One region of the Pseudonocardia autotrophica genome, then DNA from elsewhere that is predicted to be linked to it. Evidence: riboswitches for the same ligand, from Rfam matches in the RefSeq annotation. Region 1 holds a riboswitch; each other region holds the start of a gene.

The links. Region 1 has a riboswitch for cobalamin ahead of Pdca_RS35695 (hypothetical protein). Riboswitches for the same ligand answer to the same signal wherever they lie in the genome.
Region 2: another riboswitch for cobalamin. It lies ahead of metE (5-methyltetrahydropteroyltriglutamate--homocysteine S-methyltransferase); the one in region 1 lies ahead of Pdca_RS35695 (hypothetical protein).
Region 3: another riboswitch for cobalamin. It lies ahead of Pdca_RS30450 (ribonucleoside-diphosphate reductase subunit alpha); the one in region 1 lies ahead of Pdca_RS35695 (hypothetical protein).

The regions. Positions count from the first base shown of each region.
Region 1 covers NZ_AP018920.1:4,612,925-4,616,768, reverse strand. Annotated here, with positions in the region: gene cobA (uroporphyrinogen-III C-methyltransferase) at 499-1,719, shown strand; cobalamin riboswitch at 2,008-2,175, shown strand; gene Pdca_RS35695 (hypothetical protein) at 2,214-2,597, shown strand; gene Pdca_RS21570 (DNA polymerase IV) at 2,654-3,844, opposite strand, start outside.
Region 2 covers NZ_AP018920.1:6,596,554-6,600,397, reverse strand. Annotated here, with positions in the region: gene mdo (NDMA-dependent methanol dehydrogenase) at 1-781, opposite strand, end outside; cobalamin riboswitch at 1,009-1,217, shown strand; gene metE (5-methyltetrahydropteroyltriglutamate--homocysteine S-methyltransferase) at 1,393-3,699, shown strand; gene Pdca_RS30660 (ABC transporter substrate-binding protein) at 3,816-3,844, shown strand, end outside.
Region 3 covers NZ_AP018920.1:6,546,619-6,550,462, forward strand. Annotated here, with positions in the region: gene Pdca_RS30440 (iron ABC transporter permease) at 1-256, opposite strand, end outside; gene Pdca_RS30445 (ABC transporter substrate-binding protein) at 253-1,257, opposite strand; cobalamin riboswitch at 1,441-1,645, shown strand; gene Pdca_RS30450 (ribonucleoside-diphosphate reductase subunit alpha) at 1,762-3,844, shown strand, end outside.

The sequences.
Region 1 (3,844 bases):
CTTCGTGCGGATGCAGCGAACCCGTGCGAACGATGCTCGGTCGCGTGGCCGGTCCCGTGGTGGGGCGCCTCCCCGTGTCGGGTGGCTGCCGGTGCAGCGTCGCAGCGTCCGCACCGGTCGACTGCGTCCGCACCGGTTGGCTGTGTTTGGGCAGGTCGACGGCGTCCGCACGGGTTCGCTGCGCTCGCACGAGATCCGACCCCGTGCGAGCGCAGCGAACCCGTGCGAACACTGCCCGTGCCCGTGCCCGTGCCCGTGCCCGTGCCCGTGCCCGTGCCCGCTGCTGGGGCGGGGCTGCGCGGAGCCGGCGCCCGAGGCTCGGCAGGGCACCCGCCGGTGTGGGTTTGGCCTCTGCGGCGACTCCCGGAGGCGTTCCGGTCGCTATCCTCGACCGCCGCCGTCGCACGGGAGCCGGGGGCTCGCCGGACCGGGCAGGCATCGCCCGGGAACGGTAGGCAGCGCCGGGGAGGGCACACCGCGGCCGGGAGAGGAACGTCGTTGAGCGCGCAGCACGAGCAGTACCTGGTCGGCCTGGACCTGTCCGGCCGTCGTGTCGTCGTGGTCGGTGGAGGACAGGTCGCCCAGCGGCGGGTCGCCCGGCTGATCGCGGTCGGGGCGCTGGTCGAGGTGGTGTCCCCCGAGGTCACCCCGGCCGTCGAGGGGATGGTCTCGGCCGGTGAGATCACCTGGACCGCCCGCCGCTACGCCGAGGGTGATCTCACCGGCGCCTGGTACGTGATCGCCGCGACCGACGACGCCGCGGTGAACGAGACGGTCACCGCCGATGCGGAGCGGGATCGGGTGTTCTGCGTCCGCGCCGACGACGGCTCGCGGGGCACCGCCGTCACTCCGGCGACCGGGGCGCACGACGGGCTGACCGTCGGCGTGCTGGCCCGCGGCGCGCACCGCCGCTCGTCCGCGGTCCGGACGGCGCTGGTCGAGGCGTTGCAGTCCGGCGTCGTCGACGAGAACGCCGAGCCGCCGCAGCCGGGCGTCGCGCTGGTCGGTGGTGGCCCGGGCGACCCGGAGCTGATCACCGTTCGCGGGCGTCGGCTGCTGTCGCGGGCCCAGGTCGTCGTCACCGACCGGCTCGGTCCCCGTGACCTGATGGACGAGCTCTCGCCCGATGTCGAGGTCATCGACGCCTCCAAGATCCCCTACGGCCGTGCCATGGCCCAGGAGAAGATCAACGAGCTGCTGGTGGAGCACGCCAGGGCCGGGAAGTTCGTGGTGCGCCTCAAGGGCGGCGACCCGTTCGTCTACGGGCGCGGGTTCGAGGAGGTCCAGGCCTGCGCCGCGGCGGGGGTGCCGGTCACCGTCGTCCCGGGCATCACCAGCGCGTTCGCCGCGCCCGCTGTCGCCGGTACTCCGGTGACCCACCGGGGGGTGGCGCACGAGATCGTCGTCGTGTCCGGGCACGTCGCCCCGGAGGATCCGCGCAGCCTCACCGACTGGGCCGCGCTCGGCCGGATGACCGGCACGATCGTGCTGATGATGGCGGTGGAGCGGCTCGCCCGGTTCGCCGAGGTCCTCGTCGAGCACGGCCGCGACCCGCAGACCCCGGTGCTGATCGTGCAGGACGGCACCACCCGGATCCAGCGCACGGTGCGCGCGACGCTGGAGACGGCCGGGCGGGTCGCCGCCGAGGAGGACGTCAACCCGCCCGCGATCGTGGTGATCGGCCCGGTCGCAGGTCTGGAGGCACCCGTCGGGTCGTGACGGCCCGCACCGGCACAGTGCGTTCGGTGCGCGCCCGGCACGGTGCGTTCGGTGCGTGCCCGGCACGGTGCGTTCGGCGTGTGCCCGGCACGGTGCGGTCGGCGCCGGGCCGGCAGGGTGTGATCGGCGCCTGACCGGTACAGCGTGATCTGTGCTGGACGGGCGCGGTGTGTTCGGTGCCGAACCGGCAGGGTGTGTTCGGCGTCTGACCGGCCCCGGCCGGGCGGGGCCCCACCCCTCGGGCAGGCGTCACCGTCACCCGTTGTTGACCCCCCGACCGGCACGTGATGGGCTGACCGGGACGACGGTGCAGGAAGCCGGTGCGAGTCCGGCGCGGTCCCGCCACTGTCATCGGGGAGCGCTCCCCACCCCGTAGCCACTGCCCGGCAAGGGCGGGAAGGCGGGGGAGCGCGACGATCCGGAAGCCAGGAGACTGGCCGTCGTCGCAGGAGTTTCCACTGTTGAGGGCGCGGACCCTCGAGGAGGACATAGCGATGAGCGTCGACCCGCGCCCCGCACTGGTCGTACTCGGCACCGAGCAGGGCGGGCCTGCGGTCGGCTCCGGGGGCGAGGATCTGCTCGCGGAGGCCGACACCGTCTTCGCCTTCCCGGGCGAGCCCGAGTCGGTGGCCCTGTTCTACGCCGAGGCGTGGCGGGTGGAGCGGATCTCCCCGCGTGACGGCGTCGCCCGGCTCACCGGATGGGCCGCGGGTGGGCCCGCCGCGAACGGGGTGCTGCTGGTGGCCGGGGACCCGACCGCGGACGTCGCACTGATCGCGGTGCTCGACGGCCTCGCCCGCACGGCCCCCGATCTCGACGTCCGGGTCGTCGCGGGCACCCGGGTCGCCCCGCCGCATCGCAGTCCGCTGATCGGCTGAGACCCGGCCCGGGCGGCTGAGACCCGACCCGGGCGGTCGGCCAGTCGGTCAGTCGGTCAGTCGGCCGGGCGCCAGCTCCGGAGCGGATCGGCACGGGTCAGCTGCGGATCGGTGGCATCCAGCGTGCGGGTACGACCGGGGCCGGTCAGCGCGGTCTCGAACCGGACGGTGACCCGGCCGTGTCCGGCGCCCTGTACCCAGCCGTGGCCGTGCTCGGGATGGGTGGCGTCGTCACCGGCCCGCCACGGCCGGTCGGCGTCGTCGGCCGGTGGGTCGGGGCGCTCCTCGGCCGTCGCCGGGGGGATCACGTGCTCCTCGACGGCCACCGGTGCGCCGGCATGCCCCCGCAGCTCGGCCCCCGGGTCTCCTGCTCCCGGGCTCACCGCCGCCGGGCTCCCGGTTCCCGGCACCCCGGCGACCGCCGGTTCGGCCGGGGCCGCCCGCCACCCCTGTGCCGAGGGCACCGCGTCGAACAGGGCCAGCGGCGGCTCGTCGCCGAATCCCGACACCGACACCCCGAGCAGCCGCACCCCTCCCTCACCCACCGCGGTGTCGGTGAGCCGGCGGGCCACCGCGACGAGCGTGGCGAGATCCCGGCTGGGGAACGGTGTCGTCTCCGACCGGGTGTGGGTCACGAAGTCCCCGGTGCGGGCCTTGACCGTCACCGTGCGCGCGGCGCGGCCGTCGGCGACCAGCCTGCGGTGCACGGCAACGCAGATCGACTCGACGGCCGTGTGCACCGCGGACATCGCGGTCAGGTCGGTGTCGAACGTGGTCTCGGCGCTGATCTGTTTCGCGGCGCCGCGCGGGGCGACCGGCCGGTCGTCGATCCCGCGGGCGAGGCGGTGCAGCTCGGTGCCCATCGCCGAGCCGAGCACCCCGGTGACCTCGCGGCCGTCCATCGCGGCGAGCTGGCCGACCGTCTCGATGCCGATCCGGCGCAGCGCCTCGCCGGACACCGGCCCGATGCCCCACAGCGAGCGCACCGGCAGCGGGCCCAGCACGTCGTCCTGATCGGCGTGCGCGACGACCCGCAATCCGTCCGGCTTCGCCAGCTCGGACGCGATCTTGGCGATCTGCTTGCCGGATCCGGCGCCGACCGACGCGGGCAGCCCGGTCCGCTCCCGGACCGCAGCACGCAGCCGGGTACCGAACTCGCGCACCGTCTCCGGGGAGGCGCCGGCCAGTACCGGGGGCTCGATGAAGGCCTCGTCCACCGAGACGGGTTCGAGCACCGGCGAGAACTC
Region 2 (3,844 bases), 2.0 Mb from region 1:
GCGCGTACATCATGCCCTCGCGGCCGGAGAGCTCCTGGCCGTTCCACACGGCCTTGCGCAGGCTCTGCGAGGTGAGCTTGATCGCGTGCAGCGCGTTGCCGAGCGACGGCTGGAAGTCCAGCCGCGAGACGTAGGGCTCGGAGGCGTGCGCGAGCACGTCGAAGCCGCACTGCGCGGTGTAGTCGATCGGGCAGTCGAAGTAGAGCACCGGGTCGTCGATCGCCAGGGTGGTCACCGAGGCGTCGTCGAACGCGACGTACTTGTGCGGGTTGTCGGGGTCGGTCGTGGTGTCGGTGATCACGTACGCCCACGAGGTCTCGGAGCCGGTGCCGGCCGTCGTCGAGACCGCGATGTGCGGCGGGTTCGCCGGGTTCTCGGACTTGTTGAAGCCCTCGAACTCGTTGACGTTGCGGCCGTCGTGGGCGACCGAGACGCGCGCGCCCTTGCAGGCGTCGTGCGAGGAGCCGCCGCCGATCGAGACGAACGAGTCACACTTGTTCTGCTGGTAGAGGCCCACAGCGTCCATGACGTTGTAGTCCTTGGGGTTCGACTCGACCTGGTCGTACACGACGACCTCGAGGCCGTGGTACTTCATCGACTCGACGATCTTGTGAACGATGTCGGTGCCGCGCAGGCCCGACGTCATGACCAGCGTCTTCTTGAAGCCGAGCTTGAGGGCTTCCGGGCCGATGAGCTCGTGCGCGCCGGGACCCATCAGCGCCCGGGGGAACGGGTGGAACTCCTTGATGGGGAACGGCTTGAGCAGCTCGTCTACCTGCATGGCAGCCCTTTCTGAGCACGCGGGTGGGGTCGAGCCGCACGCTAGGACCGGTTGTGGTCCCGGGCACAGGGGTGATCGCGATTACCCCTCGGCAGACCAGGCAGGGGACCCGTCTGAACGGAGGGGGGCAGGGTTAGGTCGCCCTCGACCGAGGGGAGGGCGACGTGTTGCCAAGATATGGCAACAGTCAGGAAAAGGCAACAGTCCGGGGACTGCGCCCGGTGGGTTATGGTCGGTCCGCCGACGGTTCGTGGCGCTCCCCGCGGGGGGTGCCGCGAGACAACAGGGAACCCGGTGCGAATCCGGGACTGCCCCGCAGCGGTGAGTGGGAACGACCGCCGTCATCAGCACTGGGAACCGACCCGGGAAGCGACGGCCAGTAGGCACGAGCACGACGCCCACGAGTCCGAATACCTGCCGCCGGTGCGTGCGCCGACCGGCGTGCGCGGATCCGTGGCCTCGAGGGAGGGCCGAACGGACGACCGGGTGCGCACCGTGCCCGCCGGCGCCACAGTCGGCACCGGTGTGGATGCGTCCGGGACGTGCCGTCGTGCCCTGCTCCGGCGGTGACGGGTCCTCCACCGCGCTCGCGAGGAGAGAGGGCTGTGAGTATGGCCAATTCTGTGCCGTCCGTTTCCAGTACCGGCAGCACCGTCCTGGGCTACCCCAGGATCGGGCCGAACCGGGAACTGAAGCGTGCCGAGGAGGCGTTCTGGGCCGGCCGGTCCGACGCCTCGGCGCTGCACGAGGTGGCGGCAGGTCTGCGCCGCGACACCTGGACCACGCTGCGCGATGCGGGGCTGGACCAGGTCCCGGGCAACACGTTCTCGTTCTACGACCACATTCTGGACACCGCGCTCGCGGTCGGCGCCGTCCCGGAGCGTTTCGCAGGCATCAGCGACCCGCTGGAGCGGCTGTTCGCGATGGCCCGCGGCCGGACCGGTGCTCCGGCCTGCGAGATGACCAAGTGGTTCGACACGAACTACCACTACCTGGTTCCCGAGATCGGCCCGGACACCCGGCTCGCGCCCGGATCGCGCAAGGCGATCGAGGAGTTCCGCGAGGCGCTGCGCTCCGACGTCGTGACCCGCCCGGTGCTGGTCGGGCCGGTGACCCTGCTGCTGCTCTCGAAGCCCGCCGAGGGGGCGCCGGAGGGCTTCCGGCCGCTCGACCTGCTCGGCCCGCTGGTCGAGGTCTACCGGGACCTGCTGGCGGAGCTGGCCGACGCCGGCGCCGAGTGGGTCCAGCTCGACGAGCCCGCCTTCGCCGCGGACCGCTCCGAGGACGAGATCGCCGCGCTGCGCAAGGCCTACGACCGGCTCGCCGCCGCGCCGCGCCGGCCGAAGATCCTGGTCGCGTCCTACTTCGGCGAGCTCGGCCCGGCGCTGCCGGTGCTGGCCTCGACGGCGGTCGAGGGCCTGGCCCTGGACCTGGTCGCCGGCGCGTCCGACCTGGACGGGATCGACGGCATCGAGGGCATCGGCGGCAAGCTCGTGCTGGCCGGTGTCGTCGACGGCCGCAACGTGTGGCGCACCGACCTGGACGCCGCGCTGGTCACCGCGTCGCGGCTGGTCGGCGTCGCGGGCCGGGTGGAGATCTCGACGTCGTGCTCGCTGCTGCACGTCCCCTACGACCTGTCGGTGGAGACGTCGCTGCCCGGCGACGTCGCCGACATGCTGGCGTTCGCCCGGCAGAAGGTCGACGAGGTGGTGCTGATCGGCCGTGCGCTGCACGAGGGCCGGTCGGCGGTGGCCGCCGAGTTCGACGCCGCGAAGACGACCCGCGAGCGGGTCGCGGCGGCCGCCCGCCGCAACGAGAGCGTCCGGGCCCGGCTGGCCGAGCTGGGTGCCGACCACTACCGGCGCGGTGCCGGCGACGTCCGGGCGAAGGTGCAGCGCGAGGCGCTGGGCCTGCCGGACGTGCCGACCACCACGATCGGCTCGTTCCCGCAGACCGCCGAGATCCGCAAGGACCGGGCGGCCCACCGGGCCGGCCGGATCGACGCGGGCGAGTACACCGAGCGGATGCGCCGGGAGATCGCCCGGGTGGTGGCGCTGCAGGAGGAGATCGGGCTGGACGTGCTCGTGCACGGCGAGCCCGAGCGCAACGACATGGTCCAGTACTTCGCCGAGAACCTGGACGGCTTCGCCACCACCGAGCTCGGCTGGGTGCAGTCCTACGGCTCGCGCTGTGTGCGGCCGCCGATCCTGCACTCGGACGTGTCCCGCCGCGACGGCAACCCGATCACCGTCGAGTGGGCGACCTACGCGCAGTCGCTCTCGGAGAAGCCGGTCAAGGGCATGCTGACCGGGCCGGTCACGATCCTGGCCTGGTCGTTCGTGCGCGACGACCAGCCGCTGGGGGACACCGCCCGGCAGGTCGGGCTGGCCCTGCGCGACGAGGTCGTCGATCTGGAGGCCGCCGGCATCCGGATCATCCAGGTGGACGAGCCCGCGCTGCGCGAGCTGCTGCCGCTGCACGAGCGGGACCGTCCCGCGTACATGGACTGGGCGGTGGACGCGTTCCGGATGTCCACCGGCGGGGTCGTGGACGGCACCCAGATCCACACCCACCTGTGCTACTCGGAGTTCGGTGAGGTGGTCGGCGCGATCGACGGCCTGGACGCCGACGTCACCACCGTCGAGGCGGCACGATCGCGGATGGAGGTGCTCGCCGATCTCGGACCCGGCATCCCGCGCGGGCTGGGGCCGGGCGTCTACGACGTGCACTCGCCGGAGGTCCCGGACACCGACGAGCTGGCCGGCCAGCTGACCGCGGCGCTGCGGCACATCGGCTCGGAGCGGCTCTGGGCGAACCCGGACTGCGGGCTGAAGACCCGCGGTGAGCCGGAGACCGTCGAGGCGCTCACCAACCTGGTCGCGGCCGCCCGCCGGGTCCGGGCACAGACCACCGGCTGACGCCGGTGCGCCCCCGCGGCGTCGCACCGGACCGGCCGTCACGGTGTGCGCCGCGGGGGCATCCCTCACGTTCTGTTGAGTGAACAGGTCTGCAGATGTAGGCATGGCCTGTGATCGTGACGACCCCGGGCGTGCGAGTGCTCGC
Region 3 (3,844 bases), 1.9 Mb from region 1:
CCCCGAGCAGCTCGGGGACGGCGAGCGGGTTGCGCAGCGCGTCCTGCAGCAGCATCCCCGCGGTCCCGAGCGCGATCCCGGCGAGCGCGCCCAGGACGAGCCGGGGCGCGCGCAGCTCGGTGACCACGACGTGCTCGATCCCGGAACCGGACCCGAGCACCGCCGGCAGCTGCCACGGCGGCACCGACGGCGTGCCCAGGCACAGCGTGGCGACCACGAGCGCGGTCCCGGCGACCACCAGGAGCGCGATCCTCACCTGCCCGGCACCACGGCCAGCGACTGCTCGACGATCGCGCCCAGACTGCGGGTGCCGCGCCCGCTGCCCCACAGCCGCGGGTCCATCTCGTGCACCGCACCCTGCGCCACGGCCGGGACCTGCTGCCAAACCGGGTTGTCGGCGAGCTGGTCGGTCAGCGTGCGGTCCTCGGCGGAGAACAGCAGCGAGAAGGCCAGTACGACGTCGGGCTGCCCGGCCAGGATCTCCTCGACGTTGTAGGCCGACCCGGACTCGACGTCCGCGCTGCGCGGTGCGAACGGGTAGTCGTAGAGCTGGGCGAGCAGGTCGCCGTTGACCGATGCGGTGGTGTCGACGCCGATCGTGTCGGCGCTGCCGTACATCAGCACGACCGTCCGGTCGGCCTGCCCGGTCTCCCGGGTGGTGTCGACGGCGTCGGCGAGGGTGCCGCGGAACCGCTCCTCGGCCGCCACCGCCTCCCCGGTCCGGCCGGTCAGCGCCCCGAGCGCCCGCAGGTAACCGACCGAGTCCTGCCAGGTCGACGGCTCGACCGTCCACAGCGGCGCGAACTGCTCGACCGCGGAGCGCAGCGGATCGTGCACCCCGCCGAGCCCGATCACCAGGTCCGGATCCAGGGCGGCGATCGACTCGACGTCCTCACTGCCGAAGCTGCCCGCGACGGTCGGGACCTGCGCGGCCGCAGCCTCGCCGAGCAGCACCGGGTTCGCGAGCAGCGCGGGCGTCGAGGTACCGGCCGGGGTGATGCCGAGCTCGACGAGCATGTCGTCGCACAGCCCGGTGAGGCAGACGATCCGCTCCGGCGGGGTGGGCAGCGACAGCTCGGTGCCGTTCGGGTCGGTGACGGTGCCGGCGGGCTCCAGCGGCGCCGCGGCGCGCTCGATCCGCGGTGCGGTCCGCTCCCCGGCGGCCGGATCGGTACCCGGCCCGGCGGCTCCGCATCCGGCGAGCACCGCGAGCAGCGCGAGCGCCGGGACGAGCGGGGGGAGCCGTCGAAGTCTCATGTCTGAAACAGTAGTCATTTTCATCTAGCTATCGGAAGAGCGACGATCATCACCTGTCCGAGTGGCCCGCACGAGCCTCTCGCGGCGACCCGCCGGGGCGGACCTGCACCGTTCACCGGCCGTGACGATTCGTCGCAACGCACCGACCCCTTGGGGTCTCGAACAGGAACCAACCCAAGATGTAGTGTCCGCGGCGCTGGTGGTTCATCGATCCCGCACGGACCGATGAGGCAAGAGGGAATCCGGTGCGACTCCGGGACTGCCCCGCAGCGGTGAGCGGGAACGACCGCCGTCAACGAGCACTGGGAGCGATCCCGGGAAGCGACGGCCAGTAGGAGCGTGCACGACGCCCGTGAGTCCGAAGACCTGCCACCGGTGTGCACGCCGCCGGCGTGTGCAGCTCCGGGGCCTCGCGGGAGGGCGCCAGGGCGCGGCGGGCACTGGTCCGCCGTCGCCTCCTCGCGCGGGTCACGGGCCGACGGCGACTCGCGAGGAGAGAGACCCGTGACGACAAGCACCGCTCCCCCTGCATCCACGCACGGCGCAGCTCCTCCCGGTCTGCGGGTGATCCGGCGCGACGGCTCCGAGACGACCTTCGACGCCGGCAAGATCTCGGTGGCGATGACCAAGGCGTTCCTCGCCGTCGAGGGCGGTTCCGCGTCGGCGTCGTCACGGCTGCACCATCTCGTCGGCGAGCTGACCGATCAGGTTGTCGCGGCACTGGCCCGGCATCCCGCGCCCGGCGTGCACGTCGAGCAGATCCAGGACCAGGTCGAGCTGGCCCTGATGCGGGGCGAGCACCACAAGGTCGCCCGCTCCTACGTGCTCTACCGGGAGCAGCACGCGCAGGCCCGGGACACCGGACCCGAGACCGCCACCACCGATCTGCCGACCGTGCACGTCACCCAGCCCGACGGCAGCCGGGTCCCGCTGGACCGCGACCGTGTCGAGACCGTGCTCGCCGAGGCGCTGGCCGGGATCGAGGACGTGAGCCGGGAGCCGGTGCTCGCCGAGCTGGACCGCACCGTCTACGACGGCATCACCGCCGACGAACTGGCCCAGGCGCTCGTCATGGCCGCCCGCACGCTGGTCGAGCGGGAGCCGGACTACTCGCTGGTGGCGTCCCGGCTGCTGCTCGACCGGCTGCGCGCCGAGGCCGTCTCGCATCTGTCCGGCACCCGGGAGACGCCCGACCAGGCCACGATGGCGCAGCGCTACGCCACGTACACCAAGGACTACCTGAGCCGCGCGATCGACATCGGGCTGGTCGATCCGGAGCTCGCCACGTTCGACCTGGACCGGGTCACCGCCGCGATCCGTCCCGAGCGGGACACCGAGATCGGCTTCCTCGGCCTGCAGACCCTCTACGACCGCTACTTCCTGCACGAGCGCGGTACCCGGTTCGAGCTGCCGCAGGCGTTCTTCCTGCGGGTCGCGATGGGCCTGGCGATCCGGGAGGTCGACCGCGAGGCGCGCGCGATCGAGTTCTACGAGCTGCTGTCCAGCTTCGACTTCATGGCGTCCACCCCGACGCTGTTCAACTCGGGCACCACCAGGGCGCAGCTGTCGTCGTGCTTCCTCACCACCGTCGACGACGACCTGGACTCGATCTTCGGCGGCTACCGGAACAACGCGCTGCTCGCGAAGTACTCCGGCGGCCTGGGCAACGACTGGACCCCGGTCCGCGGCCTCGGCGCGCACATCCGGGGCACCAACGGTGTCTCGCAGGGTGTCGTGCCGTTCCTCAAGATCGCCGGGGACACCGCCGTCGCGGTCAACCAGGGCGGCAAGCGCAAGGGCGCGGCGTGCGCCTACCTGGAGACCTGGCACGTCGACATCGAGGAGTTCCTCGACCTGCGCAAGAACACCGGCGACGACCGGCGCCGCACGCACGACATGAACACCGCGAACTGGGTGCCCGACGAGTTCCTGCGCCGGGTGCAGGCCGACGGTTCCTGGACGCTGTTCTCCCCGGACGAGGTTCCCGACCTGCACGATCTCTACGGCACCGCGTTCTCCCTGCGCTACCGCGAGTACGAGCAGGCCGCCGAGCGCGGCGAGATCCGGGTGCACCGCACGGTGCGCGCGGTCGACCTGTGGCGCCGGATGCTGACCATGCTGTTCGAGACCGGGCACCCGTGGATCACCTTCAAGGACCCGTGCAACCTGCGCAGCCCGCAGCAGCACGCCGGGGTGGTGCACTCGTCGAACCTGTGCACCGAGATCACCCTGAACACCCAGGCCGGCGCCGACGGCGAGGTCGCGGTCTGCAACCTCGGCTCGGTCAACTTGGCCGCGCACATCGGGCCGAACGGGCTCGACACGGACAAGCTGCAGCGCACGGTGACCACGGCGGTCCGCATGCTGGACAACGTCGTGGACATCAACTTCTACACGATCCCGGAGGCCCGCCGGTCCAACCTGCGGCACCGCCCGGTCGGCCTGGGGATGATGGGCTTCTCCGACGCGCTGTTCCTCCAGCGGATCGCGCCGGGCAGCGACGCCGCCGTCGAGTTCGCCGATCGCAGCGCCGAGGCGCTGAGCTACCACGCGATCGCGGCGTCGTCGGATCTGGCCGCCGAGCGTG